Regions from separate parts of the Acidaminobacter sp. QWL-03 genome, predicted to be linked through region 1. Evidence: predicted binding sites of a transcription regulator. Region 1 holds the regulator's gene; each other region holds the start of a gene.
What was found. The regulator LexA, encoded in region 1, represses DNA repair genes until DNA is damaged. The targets are predictions, from matches to a motif close to AGAACANNTGTTCT.
Positions count from the first base shown of each region.

Region 2: a site for LexA is predicted at 1,907-1,920, ahead of AC4PHM_RS06985 (DNA polymerase Y family protein). Genes of this name have one in related genera too.
Region 3: a site for LexA is predicted at 1,507-1,520, ahead of AC4PHM_RS12155 (putative DNA modification/repair radical SAM protein). Genes of this name have one in related genera too.
Region 4: a site for LexA is predicted at 1,976-1,989, ahead of AC4PHM_RS06165 (DNA gyrase/topoisomerase IV subunit B). Genes of this name have one in related genera too.

Region 1 covers NZ_CM178752.1:838,166-841,283, reverse strand. The annotation lists gene AC4PHM_RS03765 (uracil-xanthine permease family protein) at 1-504, shown strand, start outside; gene prxU (thioredoxin-dependent peroxiredoxin) at 763-1,479, shown strand; gene lexA (transcriptional repressor LexA) at 1,659-2,321, opposite strand; gene AC4PHM_RS03750 (LysM peptidoglycan-binding domain-containing protein) at 2,581-3,027, shown strand.
Region 2 covers NZ_CM178752.1:1,521,628-1,524,745, forward strand. The annotation lists gene AC4PHM_RS06975 (COG1361 S-layer family protein) at 1-951, opposite strand, end outside; gene AC4PHM_RS06980 (ABC transporter ATP-binding protein) at 944-1,657, opposite strand; gene AC4PHM_RS06985 (DNA polymerase Y family protein) at 2,017-3,118, shown strand, end outside.
Region 3 covers NZ_CM178752.1:2,601,216-2,604,333, forward strand. The annotation lists gene AC4PHM_RS12145 (cation:proton antiporter) at 1-255, opposite strand, end outside; fluoride riboswitch at 306-366, opposite strand; gene speB (agmatinase) at 469-1,398, opposite strand; gene AC4PHM_RS12155 (putative DNA modification/repair radical SAM protein) at 1,665-2,963, shown strand; gene AC4PHM_RS12160 (TIGR03915 family putative DNA repair protein) at 2,960-3,118, shown strand, end outside.
Region 4 covers NZ_CM178752.1:1,352,084-1,355,201, reverse strand. The annotation lists gene AC4PHM_RS06175 (ACT domain-containing protein) at 1-219, opposite strand, end outside; gene AC4PHM_RS06170 (carboxymuconolactone decarboxylase family protein) at 1,019-1,330, shown strand; gene AC4PHM_RS06165 (DNA gyrase/topoisomerase IV subunit B) at 2,034-3,118, shown strand, end outside.

The DNA of each region.
Region 1 (3,118 bases):
GCTTCCATCATTGGCGCGTTTTTCGGCGGGCTTCCGGTTGCGACCTACAGCCAAAACGTTGGTATCGTCACAACGACTAAAGTTGTCAGCCGCGTCGTCTTCATGTTTACAGCTGTCTTTGTTTTGATTGCCGGTTTTATTCCTAAGTTCGGCGCGCTTATGACTACGATTCCTCAATCCGTTATTGGCGGTGCGACTATTGGTGTCTTCGCAATCATCACTATGTCCGGTGTACGTTTGATCACACAGCAGGAGATGACAACAAGAAATACTACAATTGTCGGTCTGTCACTGGCTCTTGGCATGGGGATCACAGCAGTGCCTCAGCTCCTCGCGAACTATCCAAAGTGGGTTTCCATGGTCTTTGGCAGTTCTCCGGTCGTTATCGCGACGATCATTGCTTTCACACTCAATATCCTTCTCCCTATGAAGTCACTTGCGGATGAGCAAAGAGAACGCGACGAAATAGATGCCAAGCGTGAAGCAAAAGTTGCTGGTAAATAATTAAAGACACAAAATAGTAAATAGAGCCAGGTCCTTTGGAGTTATGGGAAGCGGAAATCGCGCCTTTAACTTCGTGACCTGGCTTTTTCGCGTCTTTGAATTGCTTCAGGCAAAGAGACAACATTCTATATAATAATGTAACAGTTACAGTTTATCGATTTTATTTATGGGTAAATACGAATTGATCAACAATTTCTATAACCAGGATTCCCAGATCCTATTATTTTAAGTCAAAGTGTGAAAGGGGAGATGGATGAAGTGCCAACACCATTCAAAGCCGGATGTGAAAGACCCTCCGGCACTACACTTGCACCAACCGCAGTGAAGACAGAATCAGCTGAAGTAGAAAAAAAGGAGGCCAAACAATCTATGATTAAAGTCGGCGCACCTGCACCGGATTTTGAGTTGCCGGGATACTTAAATGGTCAGTTTTCAAATTATAAACTCTCTGAGTATAGAGGCAAATGGGTTTTTGTTTGCTTCTATCCGGGCGACTTTACATTTGTCTGAGCGACTGAAGTGTCAGCGGTCGCTGACGAATTCCCTGAGCTTCAGAAACTCGGCGTAGAAGTCCTGTCCATAAGTGTCGACAGCGTCTTCGTCCACAAAATGTGGGAGGACCATGAGCTGTCCAAAATGGTTAAAGGCGGGATCCCATATCCTATGCTTTCAGACCAAAATGGCAATGTCGGACGCCTCTATGGTGTTTATAATGAAGATGCAGGCGTTCAAATGCGCGGACGCTTCATAATTGACCCGGATGGTAATGTTCAGGCTTATGAAGTCATGACGCCTCCTGTCGGCAGAAATGTCGCTGAATCCCGCCGTCAAATTCAAGCCTTCCAGCTCGTCAGAGCTTCAAAAGGCACTGAGGCAACACCAGCTGGCTGGCAGCCGGGCAGAGCGACCCTCAAGCCAGGTCCGGATCTTGTGGGCAACGTTTGGAAGGTTTGGAAAGTCGAAGATGGCAAGTAGGACTTTGTGACGTTGTAAGTGTTTCGCAGCTAAGTGACATCTGCGTAAAAACAAGTGAGAAAATCCCCGAGGCGGTATGCTTCGGGGATTTTTGCTTGTGATAGTTGTGAAATAAAATGAAAGGTCCGCTGCAGAAGATCTTCCTTGCAGCGGACCGTTTTATTTGCTGGAATGTGTCATTACATTTTTCTAAAAACACCTTTGACAACCCCAAGAATGGAGACCTCGTCGACAATAATGGGCTCCATGGCAGGATTCTCAGGCTGGAGGCGATAATTTCTCTTTTGCTTGTAAAAGGTCTTGACAGTTGCGCTGTCGTCAATCAATGCCACCACTATGCTTCCATTTGCCGCATCTTGCTGCTGTTTGACTAGCACATAATCCCGGTCGAAAATCCCGGCATCGATCATGCTTTCCCCTTGAATCTGCAGCATAAAATAGTCGCCTTCAGAAATAAACGACGAAGGGATAGGGAAGCGATCCTCAATATTTTCAACGGCTAAAATTGGTTTACCAGCGGTGACCTGGCCAACCACCGGTACAAACGCAGTATGACGCTGTAAATCCATGATTTGCTGGGCGCTGACTTCCTCAGCAGCTCCATTTCCCTTATTTCGATTGTCGTGGTCCTCAACAATAGTTATGGCGCGGGGCTTAGTTGGATCTCTACGAATCATGCCCATTTTTTCAAGATCCCCAAGATAACCATGAACTGTTGAAGGGGATTTCAGATTGACCGCTTCACATATTTCACGGACTGAAGGCGGATATCCTTTGGCCTTGATCTCTTGCCGTATAAAATCATATACAGCTCGTCTGCGCGGCGACATGGAATTTTTCACTTCAAGTCCCTCCATTCCCGTTAATTTAAAACAAGTATAACACAGCAATTGTAAAAATTCAAACATTAGTTCTGTTTTTTATGTCAATAGAAGATAAGATTCTTCAAGGGCTTCAAGGTATTTTCAAGGCTAATCCATGCCGATGGTCTTAGTCAAACACCACAAACAAAACATTTGTTCTAAATAACGCTTTACACAGAACGTATGTTTGTGTATAATTAAGCCAAGAACAGAACAAATGTTTGGAGGTGCCCTACCCATGACAAAGTCCATGTCAACAACCGTGAAAGCAAACACTGCAGGAAGATCTTTACAAAGAACCTATGCCTCGCGGTCCGCTGCAAGACCAACGCAGATCCGTCCTGAGGTTCAGGCACCACAAAAGCATTCCACTCGTAAAGCCTCAAATAAATCTATTCCAGCTTGTTTTTGGATGGCTCTATTTTCGTGGATCATAGCCATTATCATCATGAGCGGCAGCCTTAACGAAGCCTTTTCACTGGCAGAAGTTGAACCTCAGCAAATTGAAATTCAGGTCGAAAAAGGGGACACCTTGTGGGGCATTGCTCAGGAGATCAACACTACCGTTTTTAATCATGACTATGACGTCAGACACCTGATTTATGCTATAGAAGAAGCCAACAGTCTTGATAATGCCATCATTCATCCGGGTCAGATCCTTGTGATTCCACTTGATCTGAAATAAGATACAGAAAAAACAGCACGTGTGTGCTGTTTTTTGTTTTTCAAAATGTAATTTAATTTTCTTTTATTTCTTTTTTGCCCACAAAGATGGG
Region 2 (3,118 bases), 680 kb from region 1:
GTTTTCCAGTACCAGCGCGATCTGATCTTTGACCCCGGCGACCACCTTATCCCCCGTAAACCTATAGTTCGTTATGCCGATGGTCGGCTCCACATTCGCCGCCTTCACCCGCACATAGTAAACCAGGCTGGCATCCGTATGAGGCTTATCGTCAGAATCCTTGTACTGCAAATTGAGCTTGATGGCATAGAGGCGCGTCTGCGCCGTTGGAGACACCACGACGTCGAATCTCGCGATCTCCGTGTCCTCCGAACGCAGCCGGTCAATTGTGTCATGGGTCACGCTCTGGTCGAGTTTAAATGGCGTGGTCCCGGGATCCGCGAAAGTCACAATGACATTTTTTGCGTCGTCGTCCGAGATGTTGGTCAGCGGAATCTCCAGCGTCGCTTTTGTGCCGGACAGCATCAGCGGCGTCGTCGTGGATTCCTTGACGCGTATGACCGGCTGGTAGACCGGCACTTCCGTCACTGGGTCCTCCTCCACGGTTCGGATGCCGGGAACGACAATGGTTTCCTCCGTGGTCCCGTCAGCGGTTCGGATGACTATCGGCAGCGTTGCCTCTCCGTTGCCCTTGTAGCGGAGGTCAATTCTGTAAATGTCGTAATTGGCGCCGTCCTCGCTCGAAATTCCCAGCCCAGAGAGAACCGCTGCCGATGGCGACGTCACCTTCGACATCCCCGCAAGCCCACTCAGCGGACTAAAGGTGCCTAGAGCAGCGTTGCTGATGGCCACGCTCTGATAGGCCGTCTCATCCGAATGACTCAAAGCCAGCACCAGCGCAAAAGTCGAATCCGTTCGGATCGAAGTCACTTTGGTGGAAAGCGAAGTAGTCATAGTGCCTACTTTTTGAATATACTGGCTGGTGCCCACGTCCGCCGCAGCACTCGGCACCGGCACCCCTGTCAGCAGCATGACCAGCATCAGGCCCAGGGCCATCACTCGTTTAAGCATGAACATATTCCTTCACTTCTCCCCTCATGATTTCGACCGATTCAATATTGCCGTCCCTGATATGGACGACTTTGTCTGCAAAGGCGGCGACCTCCGGGTCGTGGGTGACGATCACCAGTGTCTGGTGGTTTTGCCGCGCCATCCCCAGCATAATCTCCATAACCGACTCCGAAGTTTTGCTGTCCAGGTTGCCCGTTGGCTCATCCGCGAAGATGATGTTCGGAGAGCCCACAAATGCCCTGGCTATGCCCACCCGCTGCTGCTGCCCGCCACTCATCTGATTGGGTTTGTGGGCAATATATTTTTCGAGCCCGACCTTCATCAGAATATCCATGGCCATTTCCTCGCGCTCGCCCTTTGGCACTCTGCGAAACATTAGCGGCATCATAACGTTTTCCAGTGCATTGAGGGAGGCGATCAGATTATAGGACTGAAAGACGAAGCCCACATTCTGCTGCCTGAAGCGGGCAAGCTCTGCCTCGTTCATGGCGCTGATGCGGTGTCCTTCTATCTCAATGGTACCCTTGGTGGGTTTTTCCAGCCCCGCCATCATGTTGAGCAGCGTCGACTTCCCCGAGCCCGAGGTGCCAAGGATACAGCAGACTTCACCCTTTTCAATTTCAAGGTCGACCTTGTCGAGGGCCACCACTTTTTCGTGACCTAAGCGATAAACTTTTCTGAGCTCTTTGACTTCAATTGCGGCCAAGGCGATCCCACCCCTCCGTATTTCGACTTTTGATTTTCACAGCCTTACATTTTTACCCCTGATAATTCCATAACAATATTAATTTTTCTCAATAACTCAAGATTTTTTTGCCGATGGTCACTTAATCCAGCACCTCCGGCTAACCTCCCATTCAGGCAAAAGACTTCCAAGCAAAGCATTAGACGCCCGCCGCGAACCATTGGTTCCTCATTTGAAAGGCAGCCGCAATATTTTTTCTCACCTTGAAACAGAACGTTTGTTCTGTTAAAATGAAGACAGAAACCGGGTGTCTGACACCCAGTTTCATCTCAGACCCCAAATTTCACCCTACCAAAATTACAAAGGAGGGAGATCCTCTCATGTCAGCTTCGCGCATTGTCTTTCACGTCGACGTGAACTCCGCCTATTTATCCTGGGAGGCCGCCTACCGCCTGCAGATTGGAGAAACTCTGGATCTGAGGAGCATCCCGTCCGCGGTGGGCGGCGACGTCACCAAGCGCCGCGGAATCATTCTCGCGAAATCCATCCCCGCCAAGACTTATAACATACAAACCGGCGAAAGTGTGGGCGCCGCGCTCCTCAAATGCCCAAATCTCGTTCTGGTTCGCCCGACCTACGGGCTTTACATCCGCTGCCACCGCGCCATGCTGGAAATCCTGAAAGACTATTCACCCCGTGTTCAGGTGTTTTCCATTGATGAGTGCTTCCTGGAAATGACCGACGTACGCCTTGGCGGCAGAAGCCCGGTGGAAGTCGCCCATGAGATCCGAAACAGAATCCGGATGGAGCTGGGTTTTACCGTCAACATAGGCATCTCCGTCAACAAGCTCCTGGCCAAAGTCGCCTCTGACTTTCGAAAGCCTGATCAGGTCCACACCCTGTATCCGGAGGAAATTGAGGAGAAAATGTGGCCGCTCCCGGCCGGCGACCTGTTTATGGTGGGCCGCGCCACCAAGGAGAAGCTCGACCGCATGGGCATCCGCACCATTGGCGAGATCGCGCGGTTCGACCGGACACTGCTGCGGATCCGGTTCAAAAAGCATGGCGACGTGATCTGGAATTACGCCAACGGCATAGACAGCGCTGGCATGCTGGAATCGGAAAGTGACGGGGTCAAAGGCATTGGAAACTCCACCACCATTCCTTTTGATGTGGAGGATCGCAAAATTGCCCGACTGTACCTTCTGTCCCTTTCGGAAATGGTCGGCATGCGCCTCAGGGACAAAGGGCTGACCTACGGCCTCGTTTCCGTATCGATCCGCCATTCGGATTTTGAACATTTTTCCCATCAAAAAAAACTGCTCTACCGCAGCGATTCCACAGATGACTTGTACCGGGAAGTCTGCGGCCTGTTTGACGACCTCTGGACCGGTGCAGCCCTTCGTCACGTTGGCGTTCGCGTCAGTGACCTCTCACCAAAGACGGCACAGCAGCTGTCGTTTTTCGATCACCCGAAAGCCC
Region 3 (3,118 bases), 1.8 Mb from region 1:
TAACGCGGTCACACCTACATCATTCAGTGACTCACGGCCAATGCCAAGTCCAGCTCTGAGCAGGATGATGATCAACGCGATTTTTCTGAAGTCCGCGGAAGCCGACATGAGCTCGGGTCCAATCCAGTTCACGCCATGGGGACCAATAACAATGCCCAAAAGCAGCATGCCAAGGAGCCCGGGAAGCTTGAGCCTTGTAAACAGAGTGTTCATGAGAAGTCCAAAAAGTGTGATGATCGCGAGACTGGTTGCCATAATGCTACCCCCCTTAAATAGTCAAAAACAAAAAATGACCCTGCCGAATATATTCGACAGGTGTCATCAGCTTGTCAGCGGTTAAAGGCGAACACCATCGCCATTTCGATTCAATTCTTTTCTAGAATAGCAGATCTCTTTATAAAATTCAAGTCGAAAAAATGAAAATCAAACTAGCATGTTCACTTCTGGTCATTCAATCACGAGTGGGTGTTATAACCGCCCAGCCTTCCTCATCACATGTCCCCAGCACTCCATGACAATTTTTCTCGCGGCGAAAACAGACGTCCAGGACGCGTCCAGCGCAGGCGCTACCTCCACCACATCAAAACCTATGACTGGCAGCTCGAACAAGCCCTCCAGCAGGTCCAGCAGCTCTCTGGCTGTAAGCCCGCCCAGCTGCGGCGTGCCCGTTCCTGGCGCGTAGGCTGGATCCAGCGCGTCGATGTCTAGGGTGATGTAAATTGCGTCCAAGTGCGCGAGTGCCGCCTTGGCTTTCTCGATAACCGCCGCTGTGCCCATTTTGGAGTAATCCCGGGCGCTAATCACCGGAACCGGTGTCTTCTGGATGAACGCCAGCTCCTGAGGCTCCACGGACCTAATGCCAATAAAAAACAGGTTTTCAGGCCCCGTCACGTTGTCGAGCTCCAGCGCCCGCCGCTCTGTGCAGCCGTGGGAAAGCGTGTCCCCGCCCAGCGCCTCGCAGAGGTCAAAGTGCGCGTCAATGTGAATAATCCCGAAAGCTTTGCCGATGGTCTTGTCAATGCCCTTCAGTACCGGAATGGTCACCGAGTGGTCGCCGCCAATCATAGTAAAAAACTTTTTCTCCTTCACCAACGCCGCCACGGTATCCTCCACCTGACTGAAAACCTGATCCCGGTTGGATCCTTCAAAATCGCCTATGTCTTTGATCTTGAAGCTCTCCAGAGATTCAAACCTTTCGGTCGTTGGCGCTACAGTGTAGGTAATAGACCTGAGGGCGTTTGGCGCCTCCTTGGCACCGGATCTGAAGCTGACAGAGCCGTCCCAAGGGATGCCAAAGACAACGGCGTCCGCCTCAGTTGTGGTGATTTGGGGTTGGTTCAAGCCGCCCCAGATGTCGGGGCTTTGGATTATGTCGTGGGTTGATTTCTGATCACTCATTGGAATCCTCCTGTGATGAATAAATTGTGTTTGGAGCCGTTTATGGGAAGTTAATTATTTGAAAGTCTTGCTATTGCTATAGTAACAGGAATTGGGTATAATGAAAATAGAACATGTGTTCTTTTGCGAATAAGGCTCAAATTTTCAGAATATTTTCAAGCTCTGGCACAAGATTTGAGTTGGTGACAGGCACCAAAGTTGAGTGAGTGTCAGACACCAACTTCAAACGAGTACCAGACACCACCTAGTCAAAAGGAGGTCCTCCCATGGAATGGCAAAAAAAACTCGAAATTCTCGCAGACAGCGCCAAATACGACGTTTCTTGCTCCTCCAGCGGTACCTCCAGAGGAAAAAGCCAAGGGCTGCTGGGAACAGCCGCTGCGGCCGGAATCTGCCACAGCTGGTCGGATGACGGGCGCTGCATTTCACTGCTTAAAATCCTAATGACCAACGTTTGCGTCTACGACTGCGCCTACTGCGTCAACCGGATCTCCAGTGATGTGCCTCGAGCGACGCTCACGCCCACAGAGATCTTGGAACTGACCCTCAATTTCTATAGAAGAAACTACATCGAGGGACTATTCCTCAGCAGCGCGGTCCTGGTGAGCCCGGATCACACCATGGAGCGGATGGTGGAGGTCGTCAAGCGGCTCAGAACCGAAGGAAAATTCAATGGCTACATCCATCTGAAGGCCATCCCCGGCGCGGATCCACGCTTGATCGCTGAAGCCGGGCGCTACGCGGACAGAATGAGTCTCAATATAGAGCTCCCCACCAAGAAAAGCTTGAAACTGCTTGCACCTGAAAAGAATCCGGAAACCATCACGGCGCCTATGGCCCAGATCCGAAACACCATCCTGGAGACGCACTCTGACCAAAACACCTTCAAGAAAGCCCCCTCTTTCGTCCCAGCGGGGCAGACGACGCAGATGATCGTCGGCGCGACGGGAGAAACGGATCACCTTTTGCTGAACCTCACCGAAAAACTCTACCAGCGCTACGCGCTCAAGCGTGTCTACTTCTCCGCCTATGTCCCGGTAGTCCAGAACCACCCGGTTCTGCCCGGCCAAGTTGATCACCCTATGCTCAGGGAGCACCGGCTCTACCAGGCGGACTGGCTGCTCAGATTCTATGGCTATACCGCCGGCGAACTGCTGGATGAACTCAACCCACAACTGGACCTTGAACTGGATCCCAAATGTCAGTGGGCGCTGCGGCACCCCGAGCAGTTTCCGGTAGAGATCAACAAAGCAGACCTCATGACCCTTCTAAGGGTCCCCGGCATTGGTCCGGTTTCAGCCAGACGCATCCTCAAGTCCAGACGCTTCAGCGCCCTTCGGCCCGAAGACCTCAAAGGGCTGGGAGTCGTCATGAAGCGCGCCAAATATTTCATTGAGTGCAGCGGCAAAAAAATTGAAGCTTTGAACTTCGAGACCCGCATCCTCAGACCACTGCTGGTGCGCGAGGAGCCTCTAAAGCTTCAGATGCCCTCTTCCCAACTATCCTTCTTTGACTTGAATCCCGGGCTCTGGATTCCACCCTCCAAGGAGTTGATTATAAGATGATGCAGTTCTATCTCTACGATGGCAGCTTTGAGGGCCTGATGTGCGCCATTGCCTCCACCTACAGGCTCCAGGGAGACATCCGCATACAAAAAAATGATGACCCCGCACCCCTCTTGCTCGCGCATGTTCAGGACGTCCAAACGGACAGCGTCCAG
Region 4 (3,118 bases), 510 kb from region 1:
GAGCGAGATGGTGATGCGCTTGCCCATGGCGCCCTCGGCGAGAGGGAAGACATGGTCGCAGTACTTATAGTAGGTGCTGCGGCTGATGCCGACGGCTTTGACCGCGTCTGTCACGCCGTCAAAGGTGCCGTTTTTAAGCAGCTCTTTGGCCTCGAGGACTTTGACGTAGACCTCTGGGACCGCTTCGACGCTGAGGATGATGAATTTGCTCTTGTCCAAGGTGATCCTCCTTCGGTTTCTCCTCTTGCTTGTGCCTTGCATTTTTACGTTTGTGTTCGGTGATTGGTGATTTTGTAATTTTGTGGTGCGTGAATGGTGCGTTTGATAGATTGGTTTTGTGGTGACCGCCGTACGCGGACAAATGATAAAGGCTTAAAAGCGTGTCCGCCGATGGTCATGTAAAGTGTATTTCAAATCGTAGGAAATTGTATTTTAAAACAAACATTATCTCTGTTTCTCGTACAACTGTCCGCTTGAGGGATACTATAACATGCTGGGGCGGACAGTGTCAAGCAAAAAGGAGGCTTTGAGCCCCGTTATTCATTTGTTTTTTTGGATGAAATTTCTATCTTTTTGTTATCGCCGGCCGCCTGCATTTCTGCGGTGCCAAACACCTATAACCCTTCTTGTGAGCGGATTTCGCTGCGGGCTTCGCCCTGCTGGATGGGCTCAAAGCTTTAATTGGAAGACGCGGAAGTGACGTGGTGGTTTCATCAGGTGAAAGTGTTCGCGAAAAAATACTTGGGTTTTTCACATGCGGACAGAGGGGCGAAGTGGCTGTGGTGGAAGACGGTGTCTGACACCAGCTTCCACCCAATAACTGCCAGGAGGATGGCGTCGGCGGTAAAAGCTTATCGACTTTTGCTTCCGTTTACATTAACGTCCGTGATTGGGTGGGGGTGACCATCGGCAAAAGCATTTGTTTTTTGGAGATTAGTGATGCGGCACTAAAGAAAAACTTGATGCCGCTTGTTTCGGTGGACGCGGTTTCTGGTATTAATAAAAGGAGGTGATGAGCATGAAAAAACGGACTGAAAATTTGAACGAGTTTATTCAGCATTACCCTGAAGTTTATGAAGCGTATAGGCAGTACGGCAAGGCGGTGCATGAGGAAGGCGGGCCGCTGGAGGAGAAGACGCGGTGGCTGATCAAGGTGGCGCTGTCGGCGTCGTCTGGGTATAAGTTCGCGCTGAGGACCCATGTGGAAAAGGCGAAGAAGGCGGGCTGTACGGTGGAAGAGATTGAGCATGCCATTTTGCTCATAGCGCCAACTGTAGGCTTTCCTAAGATGATGGAAGCCATGATGGTGATTCATGAGGAAGAGACGTAACAGCAAAGACGTGCACAAACAGAAGTGGCCCCGCCCAACTGAAAGCTCGCTTTCAGTTGGGCGGGGCCACTTCTGTTTGTATAGGGCGCAGCCCGCGCCCGAAGCGCAGGCTGAGGCTGAGCGCAGTGAGGCCTCGGGTGAAGCGAGGGGCACGTCTGGTAGAGTGAGATGTGACTTTCCAGAAGGGCGCAGCCCGCGCCCGAAGCGCAGGCTGAGGCTGAACGCAGTGAGGCCTCGGGTGGAGCGAGGGGCACGTCTGGTAGAGTGAGATGTGACTTTCCAGAAGGGCGCAGCCCGCGCCCGAAGCGCAGGCTGAGGCTGAGCGCAGTGAGGCCTCGGGTGGAGCGAGGGGCACGTCTGGTAGAGTGAGATGTGACTTTCCAGAAGGGCGCAGCCCGCGACCGAAGCGCAGGCTGAGGGTGAGCGCAGCGAGGCCTCGGGTGGAGCAATAGGCGCAGCCGCGAGGGGCACGCCAGGCAAGCCATGGTACAACATGAAATATTACAGGATTATTACAAAGCTCTGGCCCCAAGTTAAAACTTGTCCGCGTCCCCAAGTTGAAACTCGTCCGCGTCCCCAAGTTGAAACTCGTCCGCGTCCCCAACCCAGAACTTGTCCGCGTCCCCAAAAAAAATCATCCCTTTACGCACGCGCGTTCTGTTATAATAGTCCTGTGTGACCATTTTGAGAGGTGTTTTTTGTGGTGAAACAAACGAGAACTTATGATAATGAGAGCATTACCTCCCTGAAGGGTGCCGATCGGGTGCGGAAGCGTCCATCGGTTATTTTTGGGTCGGATGGGCTGGAGGGCGCGAAGCACACGTTTTTTGAGGTGCTGTCCAACTCCATCGACGAAGCCAGGGAAGGGTACGGCAAGGAAATTACGGTCATACGGCACGCGGACCGGTCGATCAGCGTCATCGACAAAGCCAGGGGCATTCCGGTGGAGTACAACAAGCCGGAGGGCCGCTACAACTGGGAACTGATCTTCTGCGAGCTCTACGCCGGAGGCAAGTACAACAACATCAGCGGGGAGACCTATGAGTACTCCCTTGGCCTCAATGGACTGGGCCTCTGCGCTACTCAGTACAGCTCGGAGTACATGGACGTCGAGATCATCCGCGACGGCCACCTCTACGCCCTTCACTTCGAAAAAGGCGAAAACGTCGGGGGACTCTACAAGGAGCTGACGAAGCAAAAGCAGACGGGCTCGACCATCAAATGGCGCCCGGACCTGGACGTCTTCACGGATATAGCCATTCCAAGCGAGTATTTCGAGGAAGTCCTCAAGCGCCAGGCCATCGTCAACAAAGGACTGCGCTTCATCTACCAGGACGAGGAGTCCAACACGACGCGGGAATACATCTACGACAACGGTATTGTGGACTACCTGGAGGAGATTGGTGACGACAAGCGGTTCACCCAGATCCTGTACTATTCTGATGAAGGTGTGGGACGGGACCGGCCAGACAAACCGGAGTACAAAGTCAAAGCGGAGATGGCCTTTTGCTTCAATAATGAAGTCAACGTCATTGAGTACTATCATAACTCGAGTTTCCTCGAGCATGGCGGCTCCCCGGACAAGGCTGTAAAAAGCGCCTTTACGGCGGAAATCGACCAATACATCAAAAAGCAAAACAAGTACCAGAAAAACGAAAAGAAGATCAACTTCATCGACATCCAGGACAGCCTGGTGCTGGTGGTGAACTCCTTCTCGACCATGACCAGCTACGAAAACCAGACCAAGAAAGCCGTCACCAACAAGTTCATCCAGGACTTCATGACGGA